3 regions of the Ralstonia condita genome follow, and region 1 is predicted to be linked to each of the others. Evidence: predicted binding sites of a transcription regulator. Region 1 holds the regulator's gene; each other region holds the start of a gene.

Evidence for each region. Region 1 encodes FliA, which starts transcription of late flagellar genes. Its sites were predicted from a motif close to CTAAAGTTTNNNNNNNNNNNGCCGNTA; they were not measured.
Region 2: the regulator FliA is predicted to act here: its motif matches at 1,482-1,508, upstream of flgK (flagellar hook-associated protein FlgK).
Region 3: the regulator FliA is predicted to act here: its motif matches at 8,145-8,171, upstream of flgM (flagellar biosynthesis anti-sigma factor FlgM).

The regions. Positions count from the first base shown of each region.
Region 1 covers NZ_CATYWO010000002.1:893,795-903,478, reverse strand. The annotation lists gene R2N03_RS10625 (nucleobase:cation symporter-2 family protein) at 1-95, opposite strand, end outside; gene R2N03_RS10620 (RNA polymerase sigma factor FliA) at 519-1,280, opposite strand; gene R2N03_RS10615 (MinD/ParA family ATP-binding protein) at 1,289-2,029, opposite strand; gene flhF (flagellar biosynthesis GTPase FlhF) at 2,043-3,842, opposite strand; gene flhA (flagellar biosynthesis protein FlhA) at 3,839-5,929, opposite strand; gene flhB (flagellar biosynthesis protein FlhB) at 6,347-7,510, opposite strand; gene R2N03_RS10595 (nitrous oxide reductase accessory protein NosL) at 7,789-8,778, opposite strand; gene R2N03_RS10590 (FAD:protein FMN transferase) at 8,877-9,684, shown strand, end outside.
Region 2 covers NZ_CATYWO010000002.1:406,665-416,348, reverse strand. The annotation lists gene R2N03_RS08475 (flagellar basal body P-ring protein FlgI) at 1-343, shown strand, start outside; gene flgJ (flagellar assembly peptidoglycan hydrolase FlgJ) at 360-1,445, shown strand; gene flgK (flagellar hook-associated protein FlgK) at 1,561-3,498, shown strand; gene flgL (flagellar hook-associated protein FlgL) at 3,566-4,525, shown strand; gene R2N03_RS08455 (YoaK family protein) at 4,588-5,331, shown strand; gene R2N03_RS08450 (NAD(P)/FAD-dependent oxidoreductase) at 5,379-6,638, opposite strand; gene R2N03_RS08445 (class I SAM-dependent methyltransferase) at 6,790-7,518, shown strand; gene R2N03_RS08440 (hypothetical protein) at 7,563-7,997, opposite strand; gene R2N03_RS08435 (hypothetical protein) at 8,055-8,489, opposite strand; gene R2N03_RS08430 (beta-ketoacyl synthase N-terminal-like domain-containing protein) at 8,486-9,684, opposite strand, start outside.
Region 3 covers NZ_CATYWO010000002.1:422,258-431,941, reverse strand. The annotation lists gene R2N03_RS08550 (putative bifunctional diguanylate cyclase/phosphodiesterase) at 1-2,568, opposite strand, end outside; gene R2N03_RS08545 (H-NS histone family protein) at 3,500-3,790, shown strand; gene R2N03_RS08540 (GntR family transcriptional regulator) at 3,896-4,624, shown strand; gene R2N03_RS08535 (porin) at 4,885-5,943, shown strand; gene R2N03_RS08530 (LuxR C-terminal-related transcriptional regulator) at 6,056-6,751, opposite strand; gene R2N03_RS08525 (flagella synthesis protein FlgN) at 7,205-7,666, opposite strand; gene flgM (flagellar biosynthesis anti-sigma factor FlgM) at 7,788-8,108, opposite strand; gene flgA (flagellar basal body P-ring formation chaperone FlgA) at 8,220-9,095, opposite strand; gene flgB (flagellar basal body rod protein FlgB) at 9,491-9,684, shown strand, end outside.

The DNA of each region.
Region 1 (9,684 bases):
CCCAGCGCAAACAGACGGGGCAGCGGCAGACGTTCGTTGACGGGATCGACGCGGGGCGCCGAAGCAGGCGATGGTTGGCCGGGGGATTGGCGCATGGTCTTGTCTCCAGGGGCCGCCCCCGTGTACGTGCCGGGAGCGTGCTGAGGCAGACGGGGCAAGGTACTCGGTCTGCCGACATTTGCGCGGCGTGATGCCGCGCATTTGCCGGCATCTTGGCGGCGGCCATTCATCCTGTCAACAATTCGCAGCATCTTTTGTGTACATATTTTGCGTTCCGAAATGCATGTGCGCGCTGATCAACCTGTCCGGCGCCCGGCTGCGCCTGCACCCCGTGAAAGTCGATACGCCTCGGGAATCGAGCAGCGTGCCTCGCACCTGCCTGTTGCGGCATGGCCAGACATGGGTGCGGGATGCCGCCGCTGCGCGCCTTGCCACGGCGCCGCCCAACGAAAAAGCGCGGCCGCGAGGTGACTCGCTGGCCGCGCATTAGGCAACTGGCAGTGGGATGGTGGGCGATATCAGGTCGGCGTCGGCAGCCACGCGCGGTCGCGCAGCCTGGCGCGGATGCGCGCAATGGCCTGGCTGTGGATCTGGCACACGCGCGACTCCGACACGCCCATCACGGCGCCGATTTCACGCAGGTTCAGGTCCTGCTCGTAGTACAGGCTCATCATCAGCTTTTCGCGCTCGGGCAGCCCTTCGATGGCGGCCACCACCGATTCGCGCAGGTCGTGGTCGAGCAATTGGTCCAGCGGGGTGGCGCCGTTTTCAGCGGCGCGGTTCTCGATGAAGGCGTCGGCGTCTTCGCGGTCGAAATCTTCGTAATACAGCAGCTGGCTGCCTTGCAGGTCGACCAGTTGCTTCTGGTATTCGGCCAGCGACATGCCGAGCGCGGCGGCGATTTCCGTTTCCGTGGGCGCCCGGCCCTTCTGCTGCTGCAGCTTCTGGATCGCCTGCTCGATCGTGCGGGCGTTGCGGCGCAGACCGCGCGGCAGCCAGTCGGACCCGCGCAGTTCGTCCAGGATGGCGCCGCGAATACGCTGGGCCGCGTAAAACTCGAACTGCACGCCCTGCGTTTCCTCGTAGCGTGACAGCGCATCGAGCAGGCCCATCATGCCGGCCTGGATGAGGTCGTCCAGCTCGACGCTGGCCGGCAGCTTCACCATCATCTGGTTGGCGATGCGGCGCACCAGTGGTGCGTACGTGGCCATCTCGTCGGACTTGGTCTTGCGACCGGTTGCGGTGTACATATCCATGCCTGCCTTTGGCGCCTCGTTCATGCCGCGCCTCAATAAACCATCTCGGCCGCGCGCGCAGAGGCGCGGGGCGTCGGTATCGACGTCGTCTGTGTCTGCGCCGACACCACTACCCGCGACGGCGTCTCGCCCTCGCCGGCCTGGGCCTCGGCGCTGGCCCAGCTCAGCATCTCCTCGGCAAGCTGGCGGAAGGCCACGGCCGAGGGCGATGCGGGAAACGCGCTGGCCACGGCCTTGCCGAGCGAAAGCGCCAGTTCAACGTGCCGATCCTCGGGGAGGTAGCCGGCAAAATCGATGCGGGTGTTCAGGTACTGGCCGACGGTGTTGGCCAGGTTACTGAACACGCGTACGGCGGAATCCACCGAATGCGCACCGCACACCACGGTGCGGATGCCGGCGCTGCCTTGCAGCACGGCCGTTTTCTTGAGCAGCGTGTACGCGCTCTTGATGCCTTCCGGGCTATCGGAGAAGGTCAGCAGCACGTCATCGCAGGCTTCGGCCACGGTGCTCAGCGCGCGCGTTCCGAAATGCGCGGCCACCAGGGTGACGTCCGCCGTGTCGTCGTGCTGCTCCAGCATGCCGGCCACGGCCAGCGTGGCTTGCGCGCTCACCACGGCCGCGTCGCGGCCCATCGCAGACAGCGCGATGCGCAGGTTGTCGACAAAGTCATCGACCTGCTCCTGCGCGCCAATCACCAGCACGCGGCGGCTGGTGGCCTGGCCGAGCATGCGGCGCAGCCCGGCGGCCTGGTCTTTGACGAATGGCATCGTCATGGTCGCCCCCTTTTCAGGCGAAATCGAAAGCCGCGAGGCCGGGTTCGCGGCTGCGCGCGGCACCTTGCGCCACCAGCAGCGACTCATCCGAATCCAGTGCGAACGAAGACTGCTCCGCGCCCGCGCGGAAGCTGCGGTGGATGAGCAGCTTCTTGTTGGGCACCGCAATGTCTTCCGGCACACGCTGACCGTACGACACGTAGTGCAGCGGCAGGCGGCGGCGGATCATCACGTCCATCGCGTGGCCCACAGAGGCGGCCTCGTCGATCTTGGTCAGGATGCAGCCGGCCAGGTTAGCGTCGCGGTAGGCACCCACCACTTCATCGAGCGTCTTGCCGTTGCTGGCAGCGTTGAGCAGCAGCAGGCGCTTGATCGACGGGCCCACGGCATGCAGCATCGCCATCTGCTCGGACACGGCGCGGTCGCGCTGGCTCATGCCGATGGTGTCGATCAGCACGACGTGCTTCTCGCGCAGGTCGTTCAGCGCCAGGCTCAGGTCTTGCGCGTCTTTCACGGCATGCACCGAGACGCCCAGGATCTTGCCGTAGATGCGCAGTTGCTCATGGCCGCCGATCCGGTAGCTGTCGGTCGAGAGCAGCGCCACGCGCGATGCGCCATGGCGCAGCACGAAGCGCGCGGCCAGCTTGGCGGTCGTGGTGGTCTTGCCCACGCCGGTCGGGCCCATCAGGGCAAACACGCCACCCTGGTCGAGCAGGCTGTTTTCGTCCGGTACCACGGCCAGGTTCTTTTCGATTGCGCGCTGCACGAAGTCCAGCGCCCCTTCATACGAGTCGTGCTGCGGCATGTTCTCCAGCACGTAGCGCGTGAGCTGCGCCGAGAACCCTGCGTTGAGCATGGTCTGGAACAGGCGCGTACGCACCGGGTCGCCCAGCTTCACGCCCAGCGAGGCCAGGCTCGACATGGCGTCGTTCAGCGTGCTCTTGAGCGTTTCGATCTCGCCGACCATGCGGCGGGTCATGGCATCGGTCTCGGCCTTGAAATCCGCCTGGATGGCCGAGCGTTGCAGGCTCATGTCATCGCGCACGATCTCCGGCTTGGCCATCGTGTCTTCCATGCGGACGAAGATGTCTGCAGGCTTGCGGGCCTCGGCCTGCAACTCGGTGCGTGCGGCACGCGCCTGTGCTTCGACGCGCTCGGCGAGGCTGCGAAGCGTGGCCGGCTTCTCATCGTGCTCGCGGCGGGCCGCCGTGCGCTTGACCGACTCGGCAGGTTCTTCCTCTTGCACAACGGTGCGGCGGGCAATGAACTGCGCCGTGCTGGCCAGCGTCTCGGCCGCATCCTGGGTGGCGCGGTCCAGCGACAGGCCCGCCAGCATGCGGGTGGACGCCAACAGCGGATCGTCCGCCGGTGTATCGAGTGCAACGTCATCATCCACGCGCGTCTGCAGCGTGCTGCCCGCGGGCTTGGCCTGGCCGGCGGGCGCGTCCTCCTGCACGGTGTTGCGACGCGACGCGATGAAGCGGTTGCGCAGGCGGGCCAGCGCATTCGAGGCCACAGCCGGCGCGGCCGTCTCGGCCTGAGCCGGTTCCTCGGCAGGCGCTTGCGCGACCGCTTCAGCGACCGGAGCGGGCTCGGGAATAGGCGCAGGCGCCATCGGACGACGCTGGGCAGTCCTGGGCGCCATCGACTGCGTATCGATGAGCGCATCCAGATGGGTATCGGAGGCCGCAATGACTTCGATACCACCCGGCACGGCGCGGTTCGACAGAATCAGCGCGTCATCGCCCAACTGGTCGCGGACCTTGCGCAGCACGTCGCGCGACGTCAGTCCGGTGAATCGATGCATTTTCATGCGCGGCCTCCAAGCATGGCGACAACCTTAATCGTTCGGTGATCTGGAATTTCAGCGTGCGACAGCACGCGCAGGCTCGGTGCGGCACGCTTGAACAGGCGGGCAAGCATCGGACGCAGCGCGGGCGGCACCAGCAGGACACCCGTCTGACCCATCTGTTCGTATTGACGCGACGAATCCGCAGCCGCTTGCATGAGCGAATCGGCCAGTTGCGGTTCGATCGGGCCGGCATTCGAGCCAACGACGCTTTGCACCAAGATGTTCTCCAGATTCGGGTCGAGCGTGACGACCTGCATTTCGGTCTTGTTCGGGAAGAGCTGCTGGGCAATCGCCCGGCCCAGCGCGATCCGCACGGCGGCGGTGAGTTCGGCGGGGTCTTGCGTCCTGCCGCCGTGTTCCGCCAGCGTCTCGACGATGGTGCGGATGTCGCGGATGTGCAGGCCTTCGTCCAGCAGGTTCTGCAGCACTTTCTGCACGGTCGCGACGGGCAACAGCTTGGGCACAACGTCCTCGACCAGCTTCGGTGCTTCCTTGGCCAAATGATCGAGCAACTGCTGCACTTCCAAACGGCCGAGAAGCTCGGTGCTATGGGTGTAAATCAACTGATTGACGTGCGTGGCGATGACCGTGCTGCAATCGACCACGGTGTAGCCCTCGGCCTGGGCGCGGTCGCGCACATCGGCACTGATCCACATGGCCGGAAGGCCGAAGGTCGGGTCCACGGTGGGGGTACCGGGCAATTGGGTGCCCAGGCGGCCATCCTGACCACCCGGGTTGATGGCGAGGAACTTGCCCTGCTGCACCTCGCCGTGGCCGATCTCCACGCCCTTGAGCGTGATGCGGTACGACGACGGACCCAGCTCCAGGTTGTCGCGGATGTGCACCACCGGCGCCAGGAAGCCCATGTCCTGCGTGAACTTCTTGCGGATGCCCTTGATGCGGCGCAGCAGCTCGCCGTCCTGGCTCTTGTCGACCAGCGGGATCAGGCGGTAGCCGATCTCCAGGCCCAGCACGTCGACCCACGACACGTCGTCCCAGCTCGCCTCGGGCGTATCCACCGGGGCAATGGCCTGCAGCACGGGCTCCACCTCGGGCACTTCGCGCTTCTTCTTGAGGTACCAGCCCAGGTAGCCCAGGCCGCCGCCAAACAGCACGAACGGGATGTGCGGCATGCCCGGCACCATGCCCAGCACGCCCAGCACGCCGGCGGTGGTCATCAGCACCGGCGGCATGGCAAACAGCTCGCTCGACAGTTGCTGGCCGACGTCCTTATCGGTGGAAACGCGGCTGACCATGATGCCCGCCGCGGTAGAGATCACCAGCGCCGGAATCTGTGCGACCAGGCCGTCGCCAATGGTCAGCAGCGTGTAGTTGGTGGCCGCGTGGCCGATATCCATGCCGTGCTGGAGCACGCCCACGGCCAGGCCACCCACGATATTGATGAGCAGGATGGCGATACCCGCCACCGAATCCCCGCGCACGAACTTGCTGGCACCGTCCATGGAACCGAAGAATTCGGCTTCCTGCGCGATGGCCGTACGGCGCTTGCGGGCTTCGTCTTCGCGGATCAGGCCGGCGTTCAGGTCGGCGTCGATGGCCATCTGCTTGCCGGGCATTGCGTCCAGGGTGAAGCGCGCGCTGACCTCGGCAATACGGCCCGCGCCCTTGCTGATCACCATGAAGTTGATGATCACCAGAATGACGAACAGCACGATGCCAACGGTGTAGTTGCCACCCACCAGGAAGTGGCCGAAGGCTTCGATCACCTTGCCGGCGGCGTCGGGGCCGGTGTGGCCTTCCATCAGCACCACGCGTGTGGACGCCACGTTCAGCGACAGCCGCATCAGCGTGGTGATCAGCAGGATGCTCGGGAACGACGAGAAATCCAGCGGCTTGAGCGTGTGCATGCTGATCAGCAGCACGATGATCGACAGCGCGATGTTGAACGTGAACAGCAGATCCAGGATGAACGGCGGCAGCGGCAGCACCATCATCGCCAGAATCAGGATGATGAGAACCGGACCGGCGGCCGAGCGGTAGTCGCCCCGGCGCAGGATGTCGGTAACTCGGAGCAGTGCGGCGTTCATGGATGACGGGCAGCGGGGGGCTTTTCGATGGATGCCATCTTGCCGGGCAAGCTGCCAGATCGAAGAAGCGAGAAAGCCGCTCAAAAGGCGGCTTTTCTTTGAAATACCCTCCCACCGGGGGGTGCGGAAGCGGCCATTGGCGCCGTCTGGCCCAAACTGCGCGCCAAGCGAGACATCCGCGAGCCTCAAACAGCCGTTCGCCGAGCTAAAAGTGTCGAGCACGAGGCTTTTTGCTCGGCAGCCCGAGCTCTGAACTCGATGCTTGGAGCTTTGTGCTCGGCGATCCGAGCTCGGAGCTCAGCGCGCGAGGCTTTTTGCTCGGCGAGCCGAGCTCAGAGCTCGACGCATGGAGCTTTTTGCTCGGCGATCCAAGCTCGGAGCTCGGCGCATGGAGCTTTTTGCTCGACAGGCGACGCTTTATGCGTCTTCGGGCTCGTCGTCCGGGCCGGGCTGTGGCCCTGGGTCCATATCGGCCGGCACCGGCAGGTCGGTCGGGCGCACCGGGGCACGGCCACCCACCTGATGCAGGCGGCGCAGCTGGTAGACGTAGGCCAGCACTTCGGCAACAGCCGCATAAAGCGCTTCCGGAATCTGGTGGCCGATCTCGGTATGGCGATACAGCGCACGGGCCAGCGGCGGCGCTTCCAGAATCGGGATCTTGTGCTCGGTCCCCAGCTCGCGGATCTTGGCCGCCACCATGTCGGCGCCCTTGGCCACGACACGGGGTGCGCCGCCCTCCGTCTCGGAATAACGCAGTGCCACGGCGTAGTGCGTCGGGTTGGTGACGATGACGTCCGCCTTGGGCACGTCGGCCATCATGCGGCGTTGGGCCACCTGGCGCTGCATCGCGCGGATACGGCCCTTGACGTGCGGGTCGCCTTCGGATTCGCGATGCTCCTTGCGCACTTCCTCCTTGGTCATGCGGTGCTTGCGGGCGTACTGCCACAGCGCCAACGGCACGTCGACGGCAGCCACCAGCAGCATCACGGCCGCCATGCACAGGAAGGCCACGCCTGCCACGTGCATGGTGTCGCCCATGGCGGTGCGCAGGTCCTGCTGCGGCAATTCGATGAAGTCCGCCCGGTAATGCCGGATCAGCCACCAGCCGACCCCCGCCACCAACGCCAGCTTGATGAGCAGGCGGGGCAACTCGAGCAGGCCTTCGACCGAGAACATGCGCGTGAGGCCCTGCAGCTTGAACAGGCGCGTGATGTCGGGCGTCAGCGGCTTGAAGGAAATCGCCCCGCGCGTGAGCGCCAGCGGCGACAGCGCGGCCAGCACCAGCAGCACCAGCAGCCCGCCCAGCACCACGGCCAAAGGCGTGAACTGCGCGGCCACATAGGTCCACTGGTCCTGCGCGCGCGTGTAGTCGTAACGGTGGAATTCCAGGCACCGCGCCAGGAACGCCGACGCGGCACGCACGATCGACTCGCCCATCACCCACAGCCCGCCGGCGCTGACGGCCAGCAGGGCGAACGAACCCAGTTCCCGTGATCTGGGAACATCGCCTTCCTCGCGCGCCTGCTCGAGGCGCCTCGGAGAGGCGGGTTCGGTTTTTTCGAGATCGCTTTCTTCGGACATGCCGGATGTGCGAGGGGGACATGGACGATCGCATTATCCCGACCCGATCAGCCCATCGAAGCGCAAAGAAGACGCCTTGAAAGCACGCTTATCAACAAAAAGCCGGCACCAATCGTGTCGGCTGAGCGACGCTCCCCGGGTCCATCCCGCACAGTGGCCGCTGCTGGAGCTCGCCGTCATTCGGCCGTAGCGCCTCAGACCCCGGGGTGCCAGCGCCGCCTGCCTCCCCCTTTGGCTCGGGACGGTCGGCCCATGGCTGCACAGACACACCGGACCCCTTAGATGCGATCTGCCGCGCGATGCATGCGGTGCGGCTCGAGATCCTGCAACCGTTCGGCCGTGATATCCGCCGGACGCATCACCATGCCGCCATTGCGCGCGATGAACTGCCGCGCATCCGCCGGATTCCGGAACGCGGGAAGATTGCCGCGCCGCATGGGTCCCGGGACCGTCGATCCCCACACGTAAACAGCTTGCTGTGCCGGAACCCAACCGCCGTCGCCCGTGGCATGCACGTAGCTGGCCGCAACCTCCGCGGCCTCACGCCCTGGTGCATAGCGCTGCAGGTTGCGCAGGTAGATGAACAGGCTCAGCGGTGAATCGAAGAAGTACGCATCGCCGTTGGCAAAAATAAGTTGCGCAGCCCACTCGGGATGGCGAGAGGGAAAGACCCCGCAGACGGGGCAACGGGCGCCAGCGGGAACCGGTCGCGGGGCATCCCGCTGCAATCCGGAGCGCGGATCGTAAGGCACGGCCGGCGCGACAAAGCAGATCTCGTCAGGTAACTGCGGCTCGGCATGGAGCGCTGTACGCCCGACGAACCACCAGAGAGACCAGAGCGTTGCAAGCACTGCGCCCATTGCCAACAGCGGGCGGCGCGTCGTCATGGCCCGCTCCATCGAACGGCGCGGGTACCGCAGGCAAAGACTGCGCTGGACGGAAAGTGACAGCGACGGATCACCAGTGAAAGCTCCAAGGGAAGCCAGCCGTTGCGGCTGCCCCACTGACCAGAGACGGAACGAAGACACCGTGGCGTGGCATGGACGAACCCATTGGCAGTCACAGCCAGCCAAGGCCGGGGTGTCGAGCATAACGGCGCTGCCCATCTTCCCGATTGATCGAGGGCATGCATTGCTGTCGCCATTTTTTAAATCAGCGCTTCTTTCCGGTATTTGCATTTCCTGTTTCTGCATAGCAAAAAAGCGCCCAAAAAAATACCTGACATCGCATTGTGGATAAAAAATGCATCCGCAATACTTGATTTGCATCAATTCCAGCCACGGGGACTCCGGTCAATTGATACGCATCAATCTGTGTTGCAGGCGTCGCGCTACCATCGGCCGCTTCTGATATGTGCGGTGAAATCTTGAACCGTTGCACTCCGCCCCTCCGTGGAACCCTGCCGAATATCGGGCCCACCGGCCTGGCGCACACGCTGCGCTGGACCGCCAGTCCGGCCGCGAGCGCACCGCCCGTGCGGTATCGCTATGCCTTCGACGGCGACACGATGGGCACGACATATCACGTCCGGCTCGCGCTTGCATCGCTTGATGACACGGCATTGCTCGATGCGGCGCGCGCTACCGTGGATGCGGCTGTACAGGGAGTCGACCAACGCATGTCAACGTATCGGGCGGACTCGGAACTGTCGCAACTGAACCGGTATGCGGGCGGGCGCCCCTTAGCGTTGTCCGCCGACACGATCAGCGTATTGCAGATGGCGAGATCAGTGAGCCTCGCAACGGATGGCGCGTTCGATGTCACCGCCGGGAGCTTCGTCAACCTGTGGGGCTTCGGGCCGGAAAAGGCTCAACGTGTGGTAACGCCGTACGAGCTGGCGATGCTCAAGAGCGCAGTCGGCACCGGCGCACTGGAAATCGACCCGCGCACGCGTACCGCCACGAAAGCCGACCCTCGCGTTTATGCCGATCTATCGGCCATCGCAAAGGGTTTTGGTGTCGACCAGGCGGCCATCGCGCTCGACGCGCTTGGCATCTCCGATTACATGGTCGAGGTGGGTGGAGAGGTGCGCGCCAAGGGCCGGCGCCATGACGGGCGCGCGTGGCAAATCGGTATTGAAGAGCCTCAGCGGACGCTACCGCGCCGTGCCCGGTTCATCGTGCCATTGCGCGATCTGGCCATGGCGACGTCGGGTGATTACCGCATCTGCTTCG
Region 2 (9,684 bases), 490 kb from region 1:
ACGCGTAGTGGTGAACGCTCGCACCGGCTCGGTCGTGATGAACCAGCTCGTCAAGCTTGAACCCTGCGCGGTGGCCCATGGCAATCTCTCGGTCACCATCAGCACCGAACCGGTCGTGAGCCAGCCTGCGCCGTTCTCGCAAGGCCGGACCGTGGCCGCGGCACGCTCGAACATCGAGGTCAAGCAACAGGGAGGGAGCCTCATCAACGTGAAGGGCGGTACCAACCTGGCAGATGTGGTCAAGGCCATCAATGCGATCGGCGCCAACCCGCAAGACCTCATCTCGATCCTGCAGGCGATGAAGGCGGCCAACGCGCTGCGCGCCGACCTGGAAATCATCTGACGCGGGGGAGGCCAAGATGAACCCGACCGACCTCACCGGCCGTCTGGCGCTCGATTCCAAGGGTTTCGAGTCGCTCAAGCAGGCGGCGCGTACGGACCCGACCGGCGCAGCCAAAACCGTCGCCAAGCAGTTCGACGCGATCTTCGTGAACATGATGCTCAAGCAGATGCGCGATGCGTCGCCGCAGACTGGGCTGCTCGATTCGTCGTCGAGCAAGATGTACACGTCGATGCTTGACCAGCAGCTCTCGCAGACCATGGCCGCGCGCGGCGTGGGCGTGGCGGATCAACTGCTGAAGCAGATGCTGCGCCAGGCCAACCGAGTGAACCCGGATGCCGGAGGGCCGGTGAATACAGCCCTGTCGGGCACGACGGCAACGAATACCGCGCTGCCCGGCGCGGGCGGCTCTGCCACCGACGCGGCCAAGGCGATCGCGCGCTCGTCGCTCAACAGCATGGCGGCATCTGCCGCCTCCGGCGTGGAAGACGATGGCTCGGGGATCAGCACCGTGCCGCGACCGGGCCTGGAAGCGCGCGTGCAGCGCGCGTTGGCTGCCCTGCGCAAGCAGGCCGAAGCCGAAAGCAACACCGCCAGCGCACCGCCCGACGTGGATCTGTCCACCGTGGCATCCGAGCCGCGCGGCGAACGCATGACGAGCTTCTACAACAAGCTGATCGGCCACGCCACGCAGGCGGCGCAGGAAACGGGGATTCCGGCCAACTTCATGATCGGCCACGCCGCGCTGGAGAGCGGCTGGGGGCGCCGCGAGATCCATGCCAAGGACGGCAGCAACACGCACAACCTGTTCGGCATCAAGGCTGGCGGATCATGGACGGGCAAGACGGCCGAGGTGACCACCACCGAATACGTCGGCGGCGTCGCGCACAAGGTCAAGGAGAAGTTCCGTGCGTACGGCTCGTATGCGGAAGCCTTCAAGGACTACGCGAACCTGCTGGCCAACAACCCGCGCTACAGCCATGTCGTGGCGGCGGGCAACGGCAACGACGCGGCTTCATTCGCCAAGGGCCTGCAGCGGGCGGGCTATGCGACCGATCCGAATTACGCCAACAAGATCATGGCGGTGCTCAGACAGATCGTTTGAAGTTGATTCTTGATCACATTTAATTGCGTCGGCCGACTCAAGTTTGTCCTGAGCCGGCCGATGTTGTTTCCAGGGCCCATCCCGGCGGTATCGTGCCGCCCGCACAGAGACAACCATGAGCAGCTCCCTCCTGAACATTGGCGCGACCGGCCTGCGGGTTGCCGATATCAACTTGCAGGTGACCGGCAACAACATTGCCAACGCGAATACTCCAGGCTATTCGCGGCAGGAAGCCGTGCAGACGGAGAATATTCCGCTATACGCGGGCGTTGGCTATCTGGGCCAGGGTGCCAATGTCACGACCGTCAAGCGCATCTACGATCAGTTTCTGACCGCGCAGGTGCAGAACGGCCAGGCCGCCACGAGCGCGGCTGACCAGCTCAATAGCCTCCTTTCGGGGTTGAGCAAATACGTGTCGGACTCCAACAGTGGCCTCAGTTCGGCGCTCACCAGTTTTTTCAATGGCGCCGATGGGCTGGCCTCCAACCCATCCAGCACGACTGCGCGTCAGGTGTTTCTGAACGGGGCATCCGGTCTGCAGAGCCGCTTCAATTCCATTGCCGGGCAGCTGAATGCGTTGTCCGGGCAGGTGAATACGCAGGTGCAGACGCAGATCAGCTCCGTCAACGGCACCGCCCAGCAGATCGCCGCCCTGAATGACCAGATTGCCAAGGCTGAGGCCTCCACCGGTCAGCCTGCGAACGATCTGCGTGACCAGCGCGATCAGCTTGTCCAGACGCTGAACCAGTCGATCAAGGCGAGCGTGGTGCAGACCGGCGACGGGCAATACAACATCTACGTCGGCAACGGCCAGGCGTTGGTGCAGGGCAACCAGAGTTATCAGCTGACGGCAGTGCCGTCGGAGTACGACCCGACGCAACTGTCGGTGGGCTACAAGAGTCCGGCTGGTACGGTCACCATCGATGACAGCCAACTGGGCGGTGGCGCGCTGGGCGGGCTGATGGATTTCCGCCGCAACACGCTCATTCCGGCGCAAAACAGCCTCGGCCGTCTCGCCGCAGCCGTGTCGGCCGACGTAAACACGCAGAACAAGCTGGGCATGGATGCCAACGGAAACCTGGGTACCGATCTGTTCTCGGTGGCCGGGCCCAGCGTTGCAGCCAGCAGCAACAACACCGGCAGCGCCACCCTCACGGCCAGCATCACCAACGCCAACGCGGGCCAGGGTTACGACTACCAGGTCAAGTACCAGGGCGGCGCCTACACCATCTCGCACTATCCGGACGGCTCTGCGTCTCAGACCGTGACGAGCTGGCCGACCATCATCGACGGCGTCACGCTCAACCTGTCGGGCACGATGAACAGCGGCGACTCCTTCCTCGTGCGTCCGACCGCCGACGCCGCCGCCACGATGCAGACGCTGACCACCGATTATCACGACGTGGCGGCCGCCACGCCGGTGGTGCTCACCCAGGGCAGCAACAACACGGGTAGCGCAGCAGTGTCGTCCCTCAGTGTGAACAGCACGTACGCCAGTTCGCCGCTCACGTCGCCGATCAGCCTGACCTACAGTTCGGCGGTGGGCGGGTCACTCTCGGGCTTTCCGAGCACCGTGACGGTGACTGCCAACGGCACGTCCACCACCTACACCGGCGGCACCGCACCTTACACGCAGGGCGCGACGTACGTTTTCAACGGCGTGCAGATGACGCTCTCCGGCACGCCCGGCAACGGCGATACCTTCACCATCTCGGCCAATACGGCCAACAGTACCGACAACGGCAACGCCAGTGCGCTTGCCAGTCTGCGCAACGCCACGCTGCTCGACGGTGGCACCGCCTCCATCGGTACGGCCTGGAACAGTCTGGTCACGCAGGTGGGTGTGCAGGCCAACACGGCCGGTACCAATCTGACGTCGCAGAAGGCGCTGCTGGCAAGCTCGACGTCGCAGCAGCAATCCGTCTCGGGCGTCAATCTGGATGATGAAGCGATGAACCTGATGAAGTACCAGCAGGCCTATCAGGCAGCGGCCAAGGTCATGCAGACGGCCAATTCGCTGTTCGATTCGCTGCTGTCGATCGCCAACGGCTGATCGCGCCACTGAAGAATCACGCCAGACTGCCGATTACACGCTCTATAGCCATCCGCCCGGATCGATCATGCGAGTCAGTACCGCCCAGTTCTTCGCGCTGTCCAGCGCCTCAATGCAGAACACGCAATCGAACCTGCTGACGTTGCAGCAGCAGCTCGCGAGCGGCATTGCGCTCAATAGCGCGGGTGACAACCCGAGCGCGTTTGGCCAGATGGCGCAACTGCAGCAGACGCAGGACGCCAATGACCAATACCAGGTCAACCGTGACGCAACGGACGCACGGCTGACGAACGTCTCGTCGGCGTTGACCAACCTGGTGACGACGCTGCAGCAGGGCAAGCAGTCGATGGTGGGGGCCAACACTTCGCTGATGACGGATTCGCAACGCATCGGCGTGCTGGCGCAGGTCAAGCAGCAGTATCAGCAATTGCTGTCGATCGCCAACCAGCGTGATCCGTCGGGCGTGGCGTTGTTCGGCGGTGCCAACGGCACGACCGATCCGTTTGTCAGCTCGGGCGGCTCGGTCCAGTATGTCGGCACCGGCCAGCCTCCCACGGTGCAGGTCTCGCAGAACATCTCGATGCCGAATTCGGTCGCGGGCGATTCCGTGTTCGTGCGCATACCGAATACCGACCCTGCCAATCCGTCGGCCAATCAGAGCATCTTCAAGACATACGAAAACCTGATCACGGCGCTCTCGACCCCGATCAACGCCGCCACCCAGGCCACTGACGTTGCCAACCTGCAGAAGGCCGTGCAGACGGCGCAGGGCAATCTGGACAATGCCTATCAGGTCGCACTGCAGGCGCAGGTGACGGTGGGCACGCAGCAGGCGCAGATCACCACGCTCAACAGCAGCGGCTCGAACTACGGCGAGCAGTTGAAGGAGCAGATCTCCAAGCTGCAGTCGGTGGATTACACGAGCGCCATCTCGCAGTTCTCGCAGCAGCAGGTGTCGCTGCAGGCTGCGCAGAAGACGTTTACCGCCATGCAGGGCATGTCGCTGTTCCAGTACATCAACCCCTGACCTGACGAGGCGGTGACAGGGCGCGGCGCATAATGTCGGCTCCACTACCGCCTGGACTGGTCATGCCCATCCAATACCTCCGTCGCCTGACGGGCACCGAGCGCACCGACGACGCCAACCGGCGCCTCGGGCAGTCGCTCGCCTTCGTGGCCGGTGCCGCCAATGCGGGTGGTTTTCTCGCGGTCAAGCAGTACACGTCCCACATGTCCGGCATCGTTTCGGCGATGGCGGACGATCTCGTTCTGGGCAACGCGGTCCTCGTGCTGGCGGGTTTTGCCTCGCTGCTGGCGTTCGTGTGCGGCGCAGCCTGCACGGCCGTCATGGTCAACTGGGGACGCCGCCGCAGCACGCACAGCGAATTCGCATTGCCGCTGATGCTCGAGGCCGGGCTGTTGCTGCTCTTCGGTCTGATGGGCACGTCGCTCGGGCAATACCGCGTGGTGTTCGTACCGGCCACGGTGGCATTGCTGTGTTTCATGATGGGCCTGCAGAACGCGATCATCACGAAAATCTCGAAGGCTGAGATCCGGACCACGCACGTGACGGGGCTGGCCACCGACATCGGGATCGAGATCGGCAAGGCGCTGTACTGGAATCAAGGCCACCGCAATCTGCCCGCCGTGGTCGCCAACCGGCCCAAGCTGCGGCTGCTGGCCTCGTTGCTGGCGATGTTCTTCGTGGGCGGGGTGACGGGCGCGCTGGGATTCAAGCACCTGGGTTATGCCGCCACCATTCCGCTGGCGTCGATCCTGATGCTGCTGGCCGTGGTGCCGGTGGTGGATGACTTGCTGGCACGCCGTCGGTAAGCGCGCCCAGGCCGCGACCGGCCAGGCGAGCGTTGCGGGTCGGCCTGTCAGGCCATTTCCATCCGGCAGACTTCGTGCAGCGTATTGAGACGCCGCACCGGGTCGGCGACGAACGGATTGGTCTCGTCCCAGGCATAGCCGGCCAGGATCGCGCTGATCATGCGGCGGATGCCAGGCGAGTGGCGCGGGTGGAAGATGATGTCCTGCAGTTCGCCCGTGTACCAGCGCTCGACGAAGGCACGGAATGTGTCGACACCCTTGCGCAGCGGGCGGTCATAGTCGGCAAGCCAATCCACGGCCTTGCAATCGAGCTGGCGTACGAGGGTACGCGCGGCCAGTTCCGCCGAGCGCAGCGCAATCGTCACGCCCGAGGAAAACACCGGATCGAGAAACTCCCCCGCATTGCCCAGCAGCGCATAGCCAGGGCCATACAGGCGCTCGACGTTGGCCGAGTAGCCGCCAATCTGCCGCACCGGCATCAGGAATGGCGCGTCGCCGATCAGTGCGCCGATATTCGGCTCGGCCTGGACGAGGCGACGCAACGTCGCTTCACGCTCGGCTTCCGGCACATCGAGGAAGCTGGCTTCGGCCACGCAGCCGACAGACGAGCGGCCGTTGGCCAGCGGGATCATCCAGTACCAGACATCGCGACGATCGGGGTGCACGGCAATGCAGATCTTGTCGCGGTCGGTGCTGCCGGCGGGCAGGGCGTCGCGCACGTGCGAGAACAGCGCGGCGCGCGTCGGCATGCCGGTCGGGGCTTCCAGGTTCAGCAAGCGCGGCAGCACCCGGCCGAAGCCGCTGGCATCCAGCACGAAGCGGGCGTGGACGGCATAGGCCTGACTTGCCTCGTCCTCCACTTCCAGCACGGGGGCATCACCCGTGTGCATGGCACGCACGGTATGGCCGAAGCGTACCTCCGCACCTTGTTGCACAGCACAGTCGATCAGGACCTGGTCGAACGTCGCGCGCTCGACCTGGTATGTCGTACCCCAGCCCGCCGAATGTTTATCGCGAAAATCAAACGCGGCGCTTTTGTCATGATGGACAAAATACGCGCCGTTCTTGTATTGGAATCCGGCTTCCACCACCGCCTGCAGCATTCCTGCCTGTTCCAGATACGCCATGCTTTGCGGCAGCAGGCTCTCGCCGATCGAGAACCGTGGAAAATGCTGGCGTTCGAGCACCAGCACATTGCGCCCCGCCTTTCGCAGCAGGGCCGCCGCCACCGCACCCGAAGGGCCCGCGCCGATGATGGCGACGTCGATGTGCTCGTGTTTCTCGATGTTGGAAATATCTGGACGCATTGATGATTTGTGAATGGATTGTGTTGGGTGGCGTGCCGGGATAAAACGCGATGCTACGTCGTTCAATGGGCTTTGAAAACCGTTGTTCATTGTCGGTACAATGCGCCGGCCTTACATGCTTCGCCGATTTTCACCACGTCATTTTTCGATTATGGAAACTACGTCTACGCCTGCACATGTTGGTTCATCTATTCCGGAAACCGCATTTGGCGTCTGGTTTCTGCGCACGCACACGTGGGAGCATCATGTATTGCGTGTGGCCATCAACGACCTCAGGCGTCTGATCACAACCCCGCTGCCCGCCGCACCCGTCATGGTGGACGTGGGTTGTGGGCAGGGCATCTCATTCCGCCTGCTGGAGCAAGCGTTTGCTCCGCAGCGCATCGTCGGTGTGGACTGTCACGCGCCATCCCTCGACGCGGCGCGTGAAGCCGCCCGCGCCATCGGTACACCAGTGGACATCCTGCAGGGCGATTGTGCGGCACTGCCGCTGCCGGATGCGTGCGCCGACATCGTGTTTTGCCATCAGACGTTTCATCATCTGGTCGAGCAGGAGCGCGCGCTGGCTGAGTTTCACCGCGTATTGAAACCGGGCGGCTTGCTGCTGTTTGCCGAATCCACGGATGCGTATATCAAATCCTGGGTGATCCGCTTGCTGTTCCGGCATCCGATGCATGTGCAGAAAAGCGCAGACGGTTATCTGCAGATGCTGCGCACGGGCGGCTTTCATTTCGAGCCGCGTCATGTTTCGCTGCCGTATCTCTGGTGGAGCCGGGCAGCCGACTTTGGTTTGTTCGAGCGTCTGGGCCTGCATCGTCCCAAGCCTGGCAAGCGGCGCGAGACGCTGGTCAACGTCGCCGCTGTCAAACCTCTTGCCTGACGCCTGCCGGCCCGTCGGGCTGGCAGGCAGCGCAACCATGCGGCTCACTTCTTGAGCGTCACGACCTCGCCCTTGAGCGCCACACCAGACATGATGGCGCCCGATCCGCATGTGAAATCAGTCGCGCTGGAAGTCAGATTGTTCTTGTAGTTGCTCTTGATATTGATGACGGCATTGCCGCCCATCTCGCGAGCGCGCTCCTGCAAGGTGAGCACCGCTGACAGAAACACGTGCTGGCATGCAGCTTCGTCACTCCGGCCGACGCCGTTGGTCTTTTTGTTGGTGGCGATTTCCCCCATCGATTTCACGACCGCAGCGTGCTGCTGACCGTCAAAGACCAGCGCGATGTCGCTGCCGACCTTGTCTGCGCCTTCGCTTTTGAGCGCGGCATCAATGGGATACGTGCGGACATCGTTACGGGCGAAGGCGGTGCTCATCGTGGCCGCGCACAGGACAGCAAGCATCAGGTGACGTTTCATTCAAGACTCCTTGGTGGGTGGATATCGAGGGTTGGGGAAGGGTGCTGCGACGACGGGTTACTTGGCCGGATCGACGGTGACAAGCTCGCCGCGCACGCGCAGCGCGGCCGACACGCTGCTGACGCCACAGGTGTAGTTCGTCTCGTCATTGCTTTCGTTCGAATGGAAGCTCGTCTTGATGTTGATGACGGCATTGGCGCCACGGTCGTGTGCGGGGTTCGCAAGCTGGCGCAGGGCGTCGGCCAATGTGGCATTGCAGATCTCCACCTGCGTGGCCGTCTTGCGCGGCGGATGCGCCGATTTGGTGACTTCGCCCAGGGTGGACAACACCGCCGGGTGCGCCTGGTTACCGAAATAGAGTGCCACGCCGGGTGCGAACGGCTGCGATTGCAGCACGGGCTGGATGGGGTAGGTCACAACCTCGGTGCGCGCATGCGCCGCCGGGGTGAGCATGGCGAGCGTACTGGCGGCCAGTAGCAGTCGGTTTTTCATCGAGAGCATTCCTGTACTTGTTGTTGTTGCGTGAAGGATTCGCCGTTGGCGGCGTCGAACATCAGTCCGGCGCAACTGCCGCCGAACCCGAAGGAAATGGACAGCGCCCGTTCGATGCGCGCGCTGCGCGTCTGCCGTACCAGCGGCATATCGCCCACCGCCGGGTCGGCGGCTTCGATGCTCGTCGAACCCGCGATGAAGCCGTCGCGCATCATCAGCAGCGTATAGATGGCTTCGTGCACGCCTGCTGCGCCGGGCGGATGGCCGGTCAACCCCTTGGTCGACGAGAACGGCGGCACCTTGGCGCCGAACACCGCCCGCAGGGCAAGAAGCTCTTCCACGTCGCCGGCGGGCGTCGATGGGGCGTGCGTATTGATGTAGTCCAGCGGCATATGCGCCTCGCCGAGGGTGTCCCGGATGGCGCGGGCGATGCCTTGCGCGCGGGGCGACACCATGGAGCCGGCATCGGTGCTCTGGCCGAAGCCGGTGAGTTCGGCGTAGATGCGGGCGCCCCGCGCGCGCGCATGCGCCAGTGACTCCAGCACCAGGATGCCCGCACCCGATGCCAGCACGAAACCATCGCGCGCCACGTCGTACGGCCGCGATGCGCGCTCCGGCGCGTCGGCAGACGCATGGGTGAGCGCACCCATGGCATCGAAGAACAGCGCGTAGCTGTCGTGCAACTCCTCGGCGCCGCCAGCCAGCATGATGTCCTGCAGGCCTGAGCGGATCCATTGGGCAGCCTGACCAATCGCCAAAGCCGACGTGGTGCATGCCGACGATGGCGAATAGCAGATGCCGCCCACGCCGAACACCTGTGCGAGGTTGGCCGATACGGTACTGCTCATCACCTGCGGCACGATGTAGGGTGAAGCCCGCTCGACACCGCGCCCGCGCACCATCTCCAATGCCGCATCGTAGGCGGCCAGCGCGCCAGTACCGGAACCCGCCACGATGCCGGCTCGCGGCGAATGCATGCTCGCGGCGTCCAGTCCTGCATCGACGAGTGCCTTGCGTGCGGCGTGGCTCGCCAGACGCGCAGTCTCGCCCATGAAGCGATCGACCTTGCGTGCAAAGGGCGGCTCGTCCTGAGCGGAAGCGATGCCCGCCACCTGGCTGCCCAGCCCCATCGCCCGCCACGCCGGCATGTGCGACAGACCAGAACGGCCATCCCGCAGCGCAGCCGCGACCCCGT
Region 3 (9,684 bases), 470 kb from region 1:
GCACGCATGCGCGGCAAGAAACGCCGATTGCTCTGGTGTCTCCACCCCCTCGGCCGTCACAGTCATGTTCAGCGCCCGAGCCATTGCGATGATGGTCTTGGTGAGCACCACGCAGTCGGCCACCGCCGGCACGCCGCTGATGAACGAGCGGTCGATCTTGATGTTATGGATCGGCAGGCTGCGCAGGTACGACAATGACGAGAAGCCGATGCCGAAATCGTCGAGCGAGATGCGCACGCCGCGTGCCGCAAGGCTTGTCAACAGCCGCTGCGTCGAGAGGCGATCAGCCAGCAGCACGCTTTCCGTCAACTCCAGTTCCAGCCGCGAAGGCGTCAGTCCCGATGCCTTGAGAGCCTCGTCCACGTCGCGCTCGATGACGCCGGCATCGCACTGCCGGGCCGAGACATTGACCGAGATGCGTCCCGTGAAGCCAAAATTGCGCTCCCACGCCTGGCCCCTCGCGCATGCCTGCATCAGTGCCCAGCGGCCCAGTTCGAGGATATAGCCCGACTCCTCCGCCACGGCGATGAACTCGGTGGGCGAGACGGCGCCCAGTTCCGGGTCCGACCAGCGCATGAGCGCTTCCACCGCCACGAGTTCGCCCGAAGCCAGCGCGTACTTGGGCTGATAGACCAGCCTCACCTGACCGCGCGCGAGTGCGCGGCGCATGCGCTCGTTCAGGGTGAAGCGGCGCAGTATCTGTGTTTCCAGCGCGCGCGAGTACCGCGTGACGCGGTTGCGGCCGTTCTCCTTGGCGCGATACATGGCGGCTTCGGCACGGCTGACGAGCGTGGAGGCGTCGCCGCCGTCTTCCGGAAACACCGCGATGCCGATGCTGGCCGACAGGTGGACTTCGCGCTCGCCGCCGGTAAACGGTTTGGCCAGCGCGCCGAGCACCTGCAGGGCGAGCGCGTCCGCCGCATCGGGATCGTCGATCGCCACGCTGAACTGGTCGCCGCCCAGCCGCGCCACCAGCGCGCGCTGCCCTGCCTCCGCGCGGATGCGTTGTGCCGCCACATTCAGCACTTGATTGCCGATATGGTGGCCCATTGCCTCATTGACCGTCTTGAAGTGATCCAGCCCGACATATAGCAGCGCCGACTGGCCGGTCGAGGGCAGTGCCAGGCGCGCATCGAGCCGCTCGATGAAAGCAGCGCGATTGGGAAGGCCGGTCAGCGAGTCCTTGGTTTCCAGCAGGCGCAGCTGTTCGTAGGTCGAGCGTTCGGCGGTGATGTCGGTGAAGATGACCAGCACCGCATGCGGCGAGGCGCTGTCGGGCGAGAACATCGGCAGGACCGACTCGCGCAGCCAGACGATCTGCCCGTTACCGGCAGGCACGCCGACGACGACATTGCTGATGGCCCGTCCGGTCCGTGCAGCCAGCGTGGTTGGCCATGCCGCGCGAGGCAGGATTGCACCGTCTTCGCCAAAGACCATGTCGCTCAGGGACATGCGTGGGCGGCCCTTCCAAGATGTGCCTGTGAGGTGGAGGATCTGCGCCGCGCTGCGGTTGTATGAGAGCACGCGCCCGTCAGTGGAAAGCGTGAGCACACCCTCGCTCAGGTGATTGACGACCAGCCGGTACTGATCGCGCAAGTCGCGCGCCTGGCGGTATTCGCTCTCCAGGCGCAGGAGCTTGACCAGGGCGCTGGTGTAGTGGGCGCATGCGCTGCGCAGGATAGCGTCGTCGGGCGTGAGGCGCGCGGGCGCGGCATAGAACAGGCATAGCAGATCGTCGCCCATCGACATGTCGCGTGGCTGCGCCGGAATGCGGCACAGCCACGCGGGCAGCGCGATGCCCAGCGCGCACGTGAGCGTCTCACGCAGGGCGGTTGGTGCATTGGACAGGCGGATCAGTTCGATGGGCGCCAGCGCGCCCAGCAGCGGCGCGACGCGAGCAAGTTCGATATCGACCTCGGGCGCGGTTGCTTCTCCACGGCGTGCAAGTTGCACGCGCGCACCCTGCGTGCCGTAGAGCCTCGCTCGCCCGGAAACGACGCGCACCACCACGCACAGTACGTCCGGTAGTGCCGCCTCAAGCGCGCGCAGCACGGCATGCAGCCGCTCGCCAAGCGACGCCGCTGATGGCAACGTGGACAAAAGATGGTCCAGATGTTCGTGCGGTAGCGCCGCCCCGATGGCTTCTGCACTCAGGACGCGCTCGGCCGGCTTGCCCGGCAGTTGCGCATCGAGCGGCATGGGCAGCCCATGGACGACAACCTGTTGTGCGGGCAGACCATCGAAGCGGGTGGGCGTCACAGTCAGCCGAACGGTCACCGGTTCAGTGGACGCCTCAGGAGACCTCACGGAGGCCAGCCGTGCCGCCGGTGTGGCCGCGACTTCCGGCGCGATGGCGTGAGCTTCGACGGTGCCGGGCGCGGCAGGCGAGGTCGGCGCATCCAGAAAGAAGCGCGAGAAGGGTTCTCCCAGCAGCTCGTCTGCAGAGCGCGCGCGCACCATGCAAACGCCCGCCGCATTGGCGTACACGATGCGGCCCTCGAGAACGACATAGAGGGGCACAGGCAGGCTTTGCGCCGACAGCGGGTAGGAAATCGTCTTGCATCCCACGCTCCAACCAAAGTGTGGCCCACGATATCGCGTGACGCAGGGATCCGCAGGCGACGAAATGGGGGCTGGCCGGCGGAAGTGGAGACCATGACATTCATCATGCGCAAAAGATTCACGCCATGCAAATTGTTAATTTGTGCTGAATACAACACATACCGGGACTGACTGGTCGCCGGGGCGCGGATGGGTCAGGCCCCGGTACAGCCCGTGTTGACCCGTTGACCTGATTGCGGCCAGTGGGTCTCGTCCTGCTTGGACGCGCGAACACTTGGCTGCGGAATCGTTCGATTTGGGGGGGCAACGGCGTCCATCTCAGGGCGCGCATTCATACAGGTGTACCTATCGCCAGAATGAAATCCGCATCGATGCGTTCAATTGGCCTTGGCAGAAAGAATTGCGCCGAGGCAGCAAAATCGAAGGCCTATCCGCACGCCAAATCGCGAAGCAACCGGTAAAACGACACGGTACGGACGCATTGGCCGCTGCCGTGTTGCGCCGCCTGCCAAGACACGCCCCGCTTTGAAAAATCTTCCACAGCAAATCGGCGGGGAATTACTTTGAGCATCAGCGCCCGTCCATTCCAATGTCTTCAGCTTGCGTGTGAACCCCGATTACGCTGGCGGCGCAGCGGCAATGGTCGCCAAACACCGTTGCCAGCAAGGTGCCGGACTTGCGCGAGGGCTGTGAATGCGGCGCTGGAATGCAACGCGGTATCGGTTTGAAGTCAAGTGATGTCGCGCGCGTTAATCCAATGCTTCAATTCGATTTTTGTGGTGGATTGCACAGCATCCGATGTGCGTGAATTGATTGATGCGAGCGCATGTGCTTGATGGACGCTTGCGGTACGGAGGGGCAATGTTGAAAAATCGTTTCTGTTAAGAATAGAATTGATCTAATATCTGACCCACACCAGACTTTATCCGGAGCGTATATGGCGACATACAAGGAATTGATTGCCCAAAAGGCCAAGTTGGAAGAACAGATCGAAACCGCTCGCGCCAAAGAGCTGGAAACCGTGATCCAGCAAGTGCGCCAGACGGTTGCCGAATATGGCCTGACGGTTGAAGACCTGGGCTTGGCGCCGCGTCGCGGTCGCCGTGCCGGTGCCAAGGCGCCGGTCCCTCCCAAGTATCGCGATCCGAAGACAGGTGCAACATGGTCGGGTCGCGGCCGTGCGCCGGCCTGGATCGGCAAGAATCGCGACAAGTTCCTGATCGCCTGATCGCCTGATTGGCGCCCAGCGCGCACGGCAATTGGAAATGGCCCACCTCATGCGGTGGGCCGTTTTCATTGGCGCGCGCCACGATCATTCCGGTATAACGTGCGCATGACGCCCCGCCTGCCTAAATACCTTGAACTGGCCGATCGCATCCGGCTCGACATCCTGCATGGAGCGTTGCCGGCCGGTAGCGTTGCGCCCAGTGAGAACGAAGTGGCTCTGCGCTACGGGGTATCGCGGCTGACGGCGCGCCGTACGCTGAACGAGCTTGCGGCGCGCGGGCTGCTCAAGCGCTCGCGCGGACAACGCAGCGTAGTGCTCGACCGGGTGGGGCCGCATCGGCCGGTACTTTACGCGCCCGGCCAGTCGGATGCGGCGCTCGAGTACACGCCTGGTGCCGTCTATACCGTCAGTGCGTTCCGGCTGGAGCCGGCCGATCACACCGTGGCGGCCGCCCTGGGGCTTGAGCCGGGCGCGCAAGTCGCCTTCGTCGAGCGGCGCGCCCAGGTGGGTGGGCAGCCGGTCATGCTCTTGCGCACGTGGTTGACGTCGCGGCTGGCGGCCATGCTCGAGGCGCGCGACTTCGAGGACCGTCTGTTCGTACAGGTGTTCCAGCGCGCCAACCTGACCATCGCCCGCTCGCGGGAGGCCCCGCTGGCCTGCGTGGCAGATGCCCATCAGGCCGCGCAGCTTGACGTGAAGGCCGGGGTACCGCTGGTGCGCGTGCGCCGCATCGGCTACAGCGTGGCCGACATGCCGATTTCGCTGACGTATTGCGATTTCTCGCCCGATCGCTACACGCGCGAAGTTGACATCCGCGTCCTGCAAAACGACTGATCCGACACTGCGTCAGTCCGGTGCAGAAACCGCGCTACACACCCCTATGCGGGGACTTGTCTGCCTGGGGTATTCAAGCTAGTCTGCGCCCCTTCCCAAGCAAACGTATTCACCCGTGATGCCACGGCCTGCCGGCAGCGTATTGGCACGGCTGTTGCATTCACTCGCGCCGACGCTGCGCGGCAGGTTGAGCCACCCGCCCGCGGAAAGCGCACTCAGCCGATTCAACACAACGGAACCACACGAGGGAGCAATCAATCATGCAATTCAAGCGACGTTTCAAGCTGGCGGTGCTGGCCGCCGCAGCCCTGACCGCGGGCGCGGCCCAGGCACAATCGTCCGTCACGCTCTACGGCCAGGTGGACGCCTGGGCGGGTGCAACCAAGAACTTCGGCCAGGACCGTGCCTGGGGCGTCAATTCCGGCGGCATGTCGACGTCGTACTGGGGCATGAGGGGCAGCGAAGACCTCGGCAACGGCCTGAAGGCGATCTTCACGCTGGAAGCCTTCTTCCGCCCCGACACCGGCAAGGCCGGCCGCTTTGACGGCGACCATTTCTTTGCCCGTAATTCGTTCGTCGGCCTGGAGTCGAACACGTGGGGCTCGGTCAAGCTGGGTCGTAACACCCCGCCGTACTTTGTTTCGACGATCCTGTTTAATCCGTTCATCGATTCGTACACCTTCTCGCCGATGGTGTTCCATACCTACCTCGGCAACGGCCGTACCGGTGCTGCGGGCATTTCGGGGCTGGTGGGCGATTCGGGCTGGGACAACTCGATCATGTACTCGACGCCTGACATGGGTGGCCTGACGGCCAACCTGATCTACGGCGCGGGCGAGCAAGCCGGCCACAACGGTCAGAACAAGTGGGGCGGCAGCCTGCTGTACTTCCGTGGCAACTTTGCAGCCACGGCGGCGTTCCAGCAGGTGCGCTTCGATGGCGCGCCTGGCGACCTGAACAGCCTGGTGGCTGGCTTTGCGCGCCAGACGGCGGGGCAGTTGGGTGCTACCTACGACTTTGGCGTGGTCAAGCTGTACGGCCAATACCAGTACATCAAGAACACGATCAGCACCGGCGACGCCAAGAGCAACGGCGGCCAGCTCGGCGTGTCGATTCCGGTGGGCCCGGGCAGCGTCCTGGCGTCGTACGCGTACACCAAAACGACGGGCGCGGCAGACGTCAAGCGCAACACCTGGGCGGTCGGCTATGACTATTCGCTGTCCAAGCGCACCGATGTGTATGCAGCGTACTTCCGAGACAAGGTGTCCGATCTGTCGTCGGCTGATACGTTCGGCGTGGGCGTCCGCGCAAAGTTCTAAATCTTTTGCTTTCCTTGTCGCCGCCCGCATGTCGACAGTGCGGGTGGGTGCTTCCAGCGGTGCCCCACCAGGGGCGCCGCTTTTTTGTGATGCGGCGGCGATGGAAAAAGCGTCAGCCGGTACGCGCCAGGCGCAGAGGCGGCTCGGCCAGCTGCGGGTGATTCAACAGCATCGCGCCGCGCTGCGTGGCGACGAATACGGCCTCGGTGCGGCTGCGGACTTCCAGCCGGCGATAGAGCGCGTTGATATGCGCCTTGGCCGTCGCTTCCGAAATGCCGAGCATGCGGCTGATGGTTTTGACGGGGTGTCCGCGTGAGAGCAATACCAGGATCTCGTATTGGCGCTGGGTGAGTCCGAGCATTGCGCAATCGTTGTTCCCGCCGGGCGATGCCGCGGCAATGGCCTCTGGCCGGGCGAGCACGACGGAGGCCGGCACATAACGCCCGCCTGCCAATACCAGTTCCAATGCCGCTGCGATCAATTTGCCGGAATAGCTTTTCAGCAGATACGCTGAAACATTCAACTGCATGAGCGCGCGCACATGCGCGGCGGAGTCCGTTTCACCCAGCACGGCGATATGCCTCGGGCGCGGCTGTTGCAGCAGCCGGGAAAGGGCCGGCACATCGTCGATACCCGGTATGGGCAGGCCGACCAGCGCCAGTTCGGCGTCCGCATGCGCCGCCAGATTTTCGAAGAGGGTCTCGTCCGGCTCGACACTGACGACCTCGGAAATGGCCGGCAGGGACTGCAAAACATGGGTTGCGCCAGCACGCACCAAAGGGTGGGCCTCGACTACGATTGATTTCACTGCGCCGCCTGTCTGGTTATGGTTGTTTGCCCATTTCCGGAATCAGCTGGTGCTACGTCGATTTGGATCGGCGCGATCCAAACCAATACAGACGTTGCTGGTAGAAATGCAACGGCGCGCGGTTTCGGTATGTTTCCCCGTTCAACCGGTGGTCACCTGGGTAAGGTGCCGCCGGGCCAAAACCTTGGCACGCCGTTCAGGCGCAATTTCCTTCCGGTTTTCTTGTTTATGTCGCCAGGCGCGGAGGATTAACCCCGCCAAAATCCGCAGAATAAATCCCCAGCATGCTTGTTGCACCCATCAATGGGATGTAAACCCTTTTATCTACCCGGATGGACGCGTGTACTAGGCCCCTCTATAGATAGCAGGATCAGAGGGCAGCAGCTAGCCCCACTTCACGCGCATTGACGTGCACGGAAGGCGGCGTACAGCAGCAGGAGGGCGCGTCGAGGCTTACTGCGCAACCACCGAGAAGCGCGGCATCGACAGCGGTTGCTTGCCATCCCGGCCATAGGGCGTGCCGCCGCCGTTGTTGGCCGCATGCAGCACGGACAGCGCATTCTGCGTGGCGCGCAGGCGCAGGTCGATGAGGGTGCCGTTTTCGATATTGCGCTGGCGCAGGGTGCGTGCGAGCGCGAGATTCTCGTCGAAGAGGCGGCTGGCGGTGTCGTCCGAGCGGAGGTATTTGACCAGCCCATACGGGTCGGCGCCGCCATGCTGCGCCCACCAGAGGCGGCGCTCGCGATCGGCTTCGCCCAGGGCGGTGAGCTGCTTCTGCTTGGTCTGCGTGATGCGCTCGAGTTCGGCCATGTCGCCGTCGCGCAACGCCTGCGCTTCGGCCTCCAGCGTCTGGGTGGCGGCGCGCAGCAGTTCCTGTTCGTCGGCGAGGGTGCGGATCAGAAGAGTGTTGTCCATGGCTACTGCCTCCAGCAGGGTAGCTTGGGCAGCCGCCGGCTGGCATACCGCCCCGCCGCAGTCAGCCCGTGTGGGCCGGCGGCGTCATCAGAATTGGGGGACGGAAGACGGGAAGCTCCCGTCAGACCTTCTTGGATCGCGTGGAGAGCAGCGATTGCGCGGCGGAAAGCGCCGCATCGGCGATCTTGCCGGCGTCCATCTTGAGCGTGCCGCTCTGGATGGCGCTGCGGATCTGCTCGACGCGCGCGGCGTCGAAGTCGCCGCTGCCCACCTGGCGCGAGACGCGTTGGACCGATAGCGACGGGGTGTCGCCACTGTGGCGCGCCGAGCCCGAGGCCGCGGTGCTGGCCGGAGTCGTGCTCGCGGCACGCGTCGACCCGGACGTGGCGTCCTTGGTCGGCACGGCGGCCGGTGCGTTGTTGACGATATGGTTGATTTTCACGGGTGTCTCCGAAGAGCGCGTTCATCCTAACACCCATATCGGCCAACCCCGACCCAAACTTTAGCGGGGAACATCGACGGATCATCACACTGTGCAAGTGATTAATTCGTCTCAAAACTGAATGGCAACCACGCCAACAGACTGCGCGATGCCCGAAACGACGTTGCCGTTGGCGGTCCGTACCTGCGCAACCTGGCCCACTGCGGCCTGATTCAGGGCGCGCCCGTCGCTTGTAACCTGGAAGCCACCCCCTTCAGCGACAAGCTTGACGGTCTGGCCGGCTTGCACGGCAATCGGCAGGCGCAGGCTTTCGGCGCGCAGCGGCTGGTTGGCCGCCACGCTGGTCACGAGCACGCGGCCGACCACGTCGGCGGGTTGCTGCACCACGGAGGGCGGCAGCATGGACAGGTCGCCGGTACGGGCTTCGAGATCGCCCATGTCGAGCGTCTTGCCGGGCGACAGTTGATGCGAGGCCACGTAATACGTTCCCGTGATCTGGATGGTGGCCGGGACCCATGCCGCCCAGGCATGCGGGGAGCGGCAGCGGACCCCCACTTGTATACGGCCGCGCAGGCGGTTGGCGGCCGGCAGCATCAGGTCGATCTGGTCGCACGGCTGGTTGGCAATGCGCGGGTCGACCGGGCCGACCTCTACGGATGCGCGCGGCGCGCCTGCGTCATTCGTGCCACCCAGGATGTCCAGTTGCGATTGCAACTGCTGCTGAATCTGCATCTGGATCGCGTTCGGACCCTGAATGGTCGTGGTGGCGGGCTGGATACCTTGAGCGGGCGTGTGCAGGTTGGCGGCCGCCGGCGGGTAGCCGACCCGCACCATGCCCTGGGCGCGCGCCAGGATCGGATGGGCGAGGCTTGCCAGCAGCGCCAGCGCCAGAACGGTCAGGATTCCGCGCCCGCGCGCGGCCGCCCCCACGGCCGTGGCGCCTGATCGGGTCGGGGGGTGCGCGCTGCGTGCAAACCGCGTGGACATGGAAAGCCCTCCATCAAAAGTCCGGTGAAGTGTAGCCACGCGTGTGCGAGGGCCAAATGCGGAAATGTCGGTCAATCCCCCCCTTATTCGGACGAATGCGCTTGCGCACCGGCCCCTAGACTTTGCAACGTGGTGAAGTCCCTGGCGTTGCGCGGTGTGTGCTCTTTGCTCGCGCGACCTGCCCCGGCGGCTGTTTTCCCGACGGCCCCCGGATCCGCAGACAGGCTTTCGCCACTGAGGCTGCATGACGGCAACTCAGCAACAAGCGGTTTGGGAGACGGCATTGGCGGTTTTGAAGGGGCCGCCAATGCCGGTGTCTCGGTCCCACGGCATTCGAAACACGAACCCGGCGGGTGGCGCAAGCAATCACGCGCCACGCGCGAGGAATGGCAAACATGGTCGACAAGCTGGATCAGTTGTTCGGTTTTCAGGAGCAGGCACTGCGGCTGCGCTCGCAGCGGCATCAGATTCTGGCCTCGAACATCGCCAACGCCGACACGCCCAACTACAAGGCGCGCGACTTCGATTTCCAGTCGGCGCTGCAGAAGGCGGTCGGCCAGCAAAGCGGTAACAGCCTGCCGATGACGGC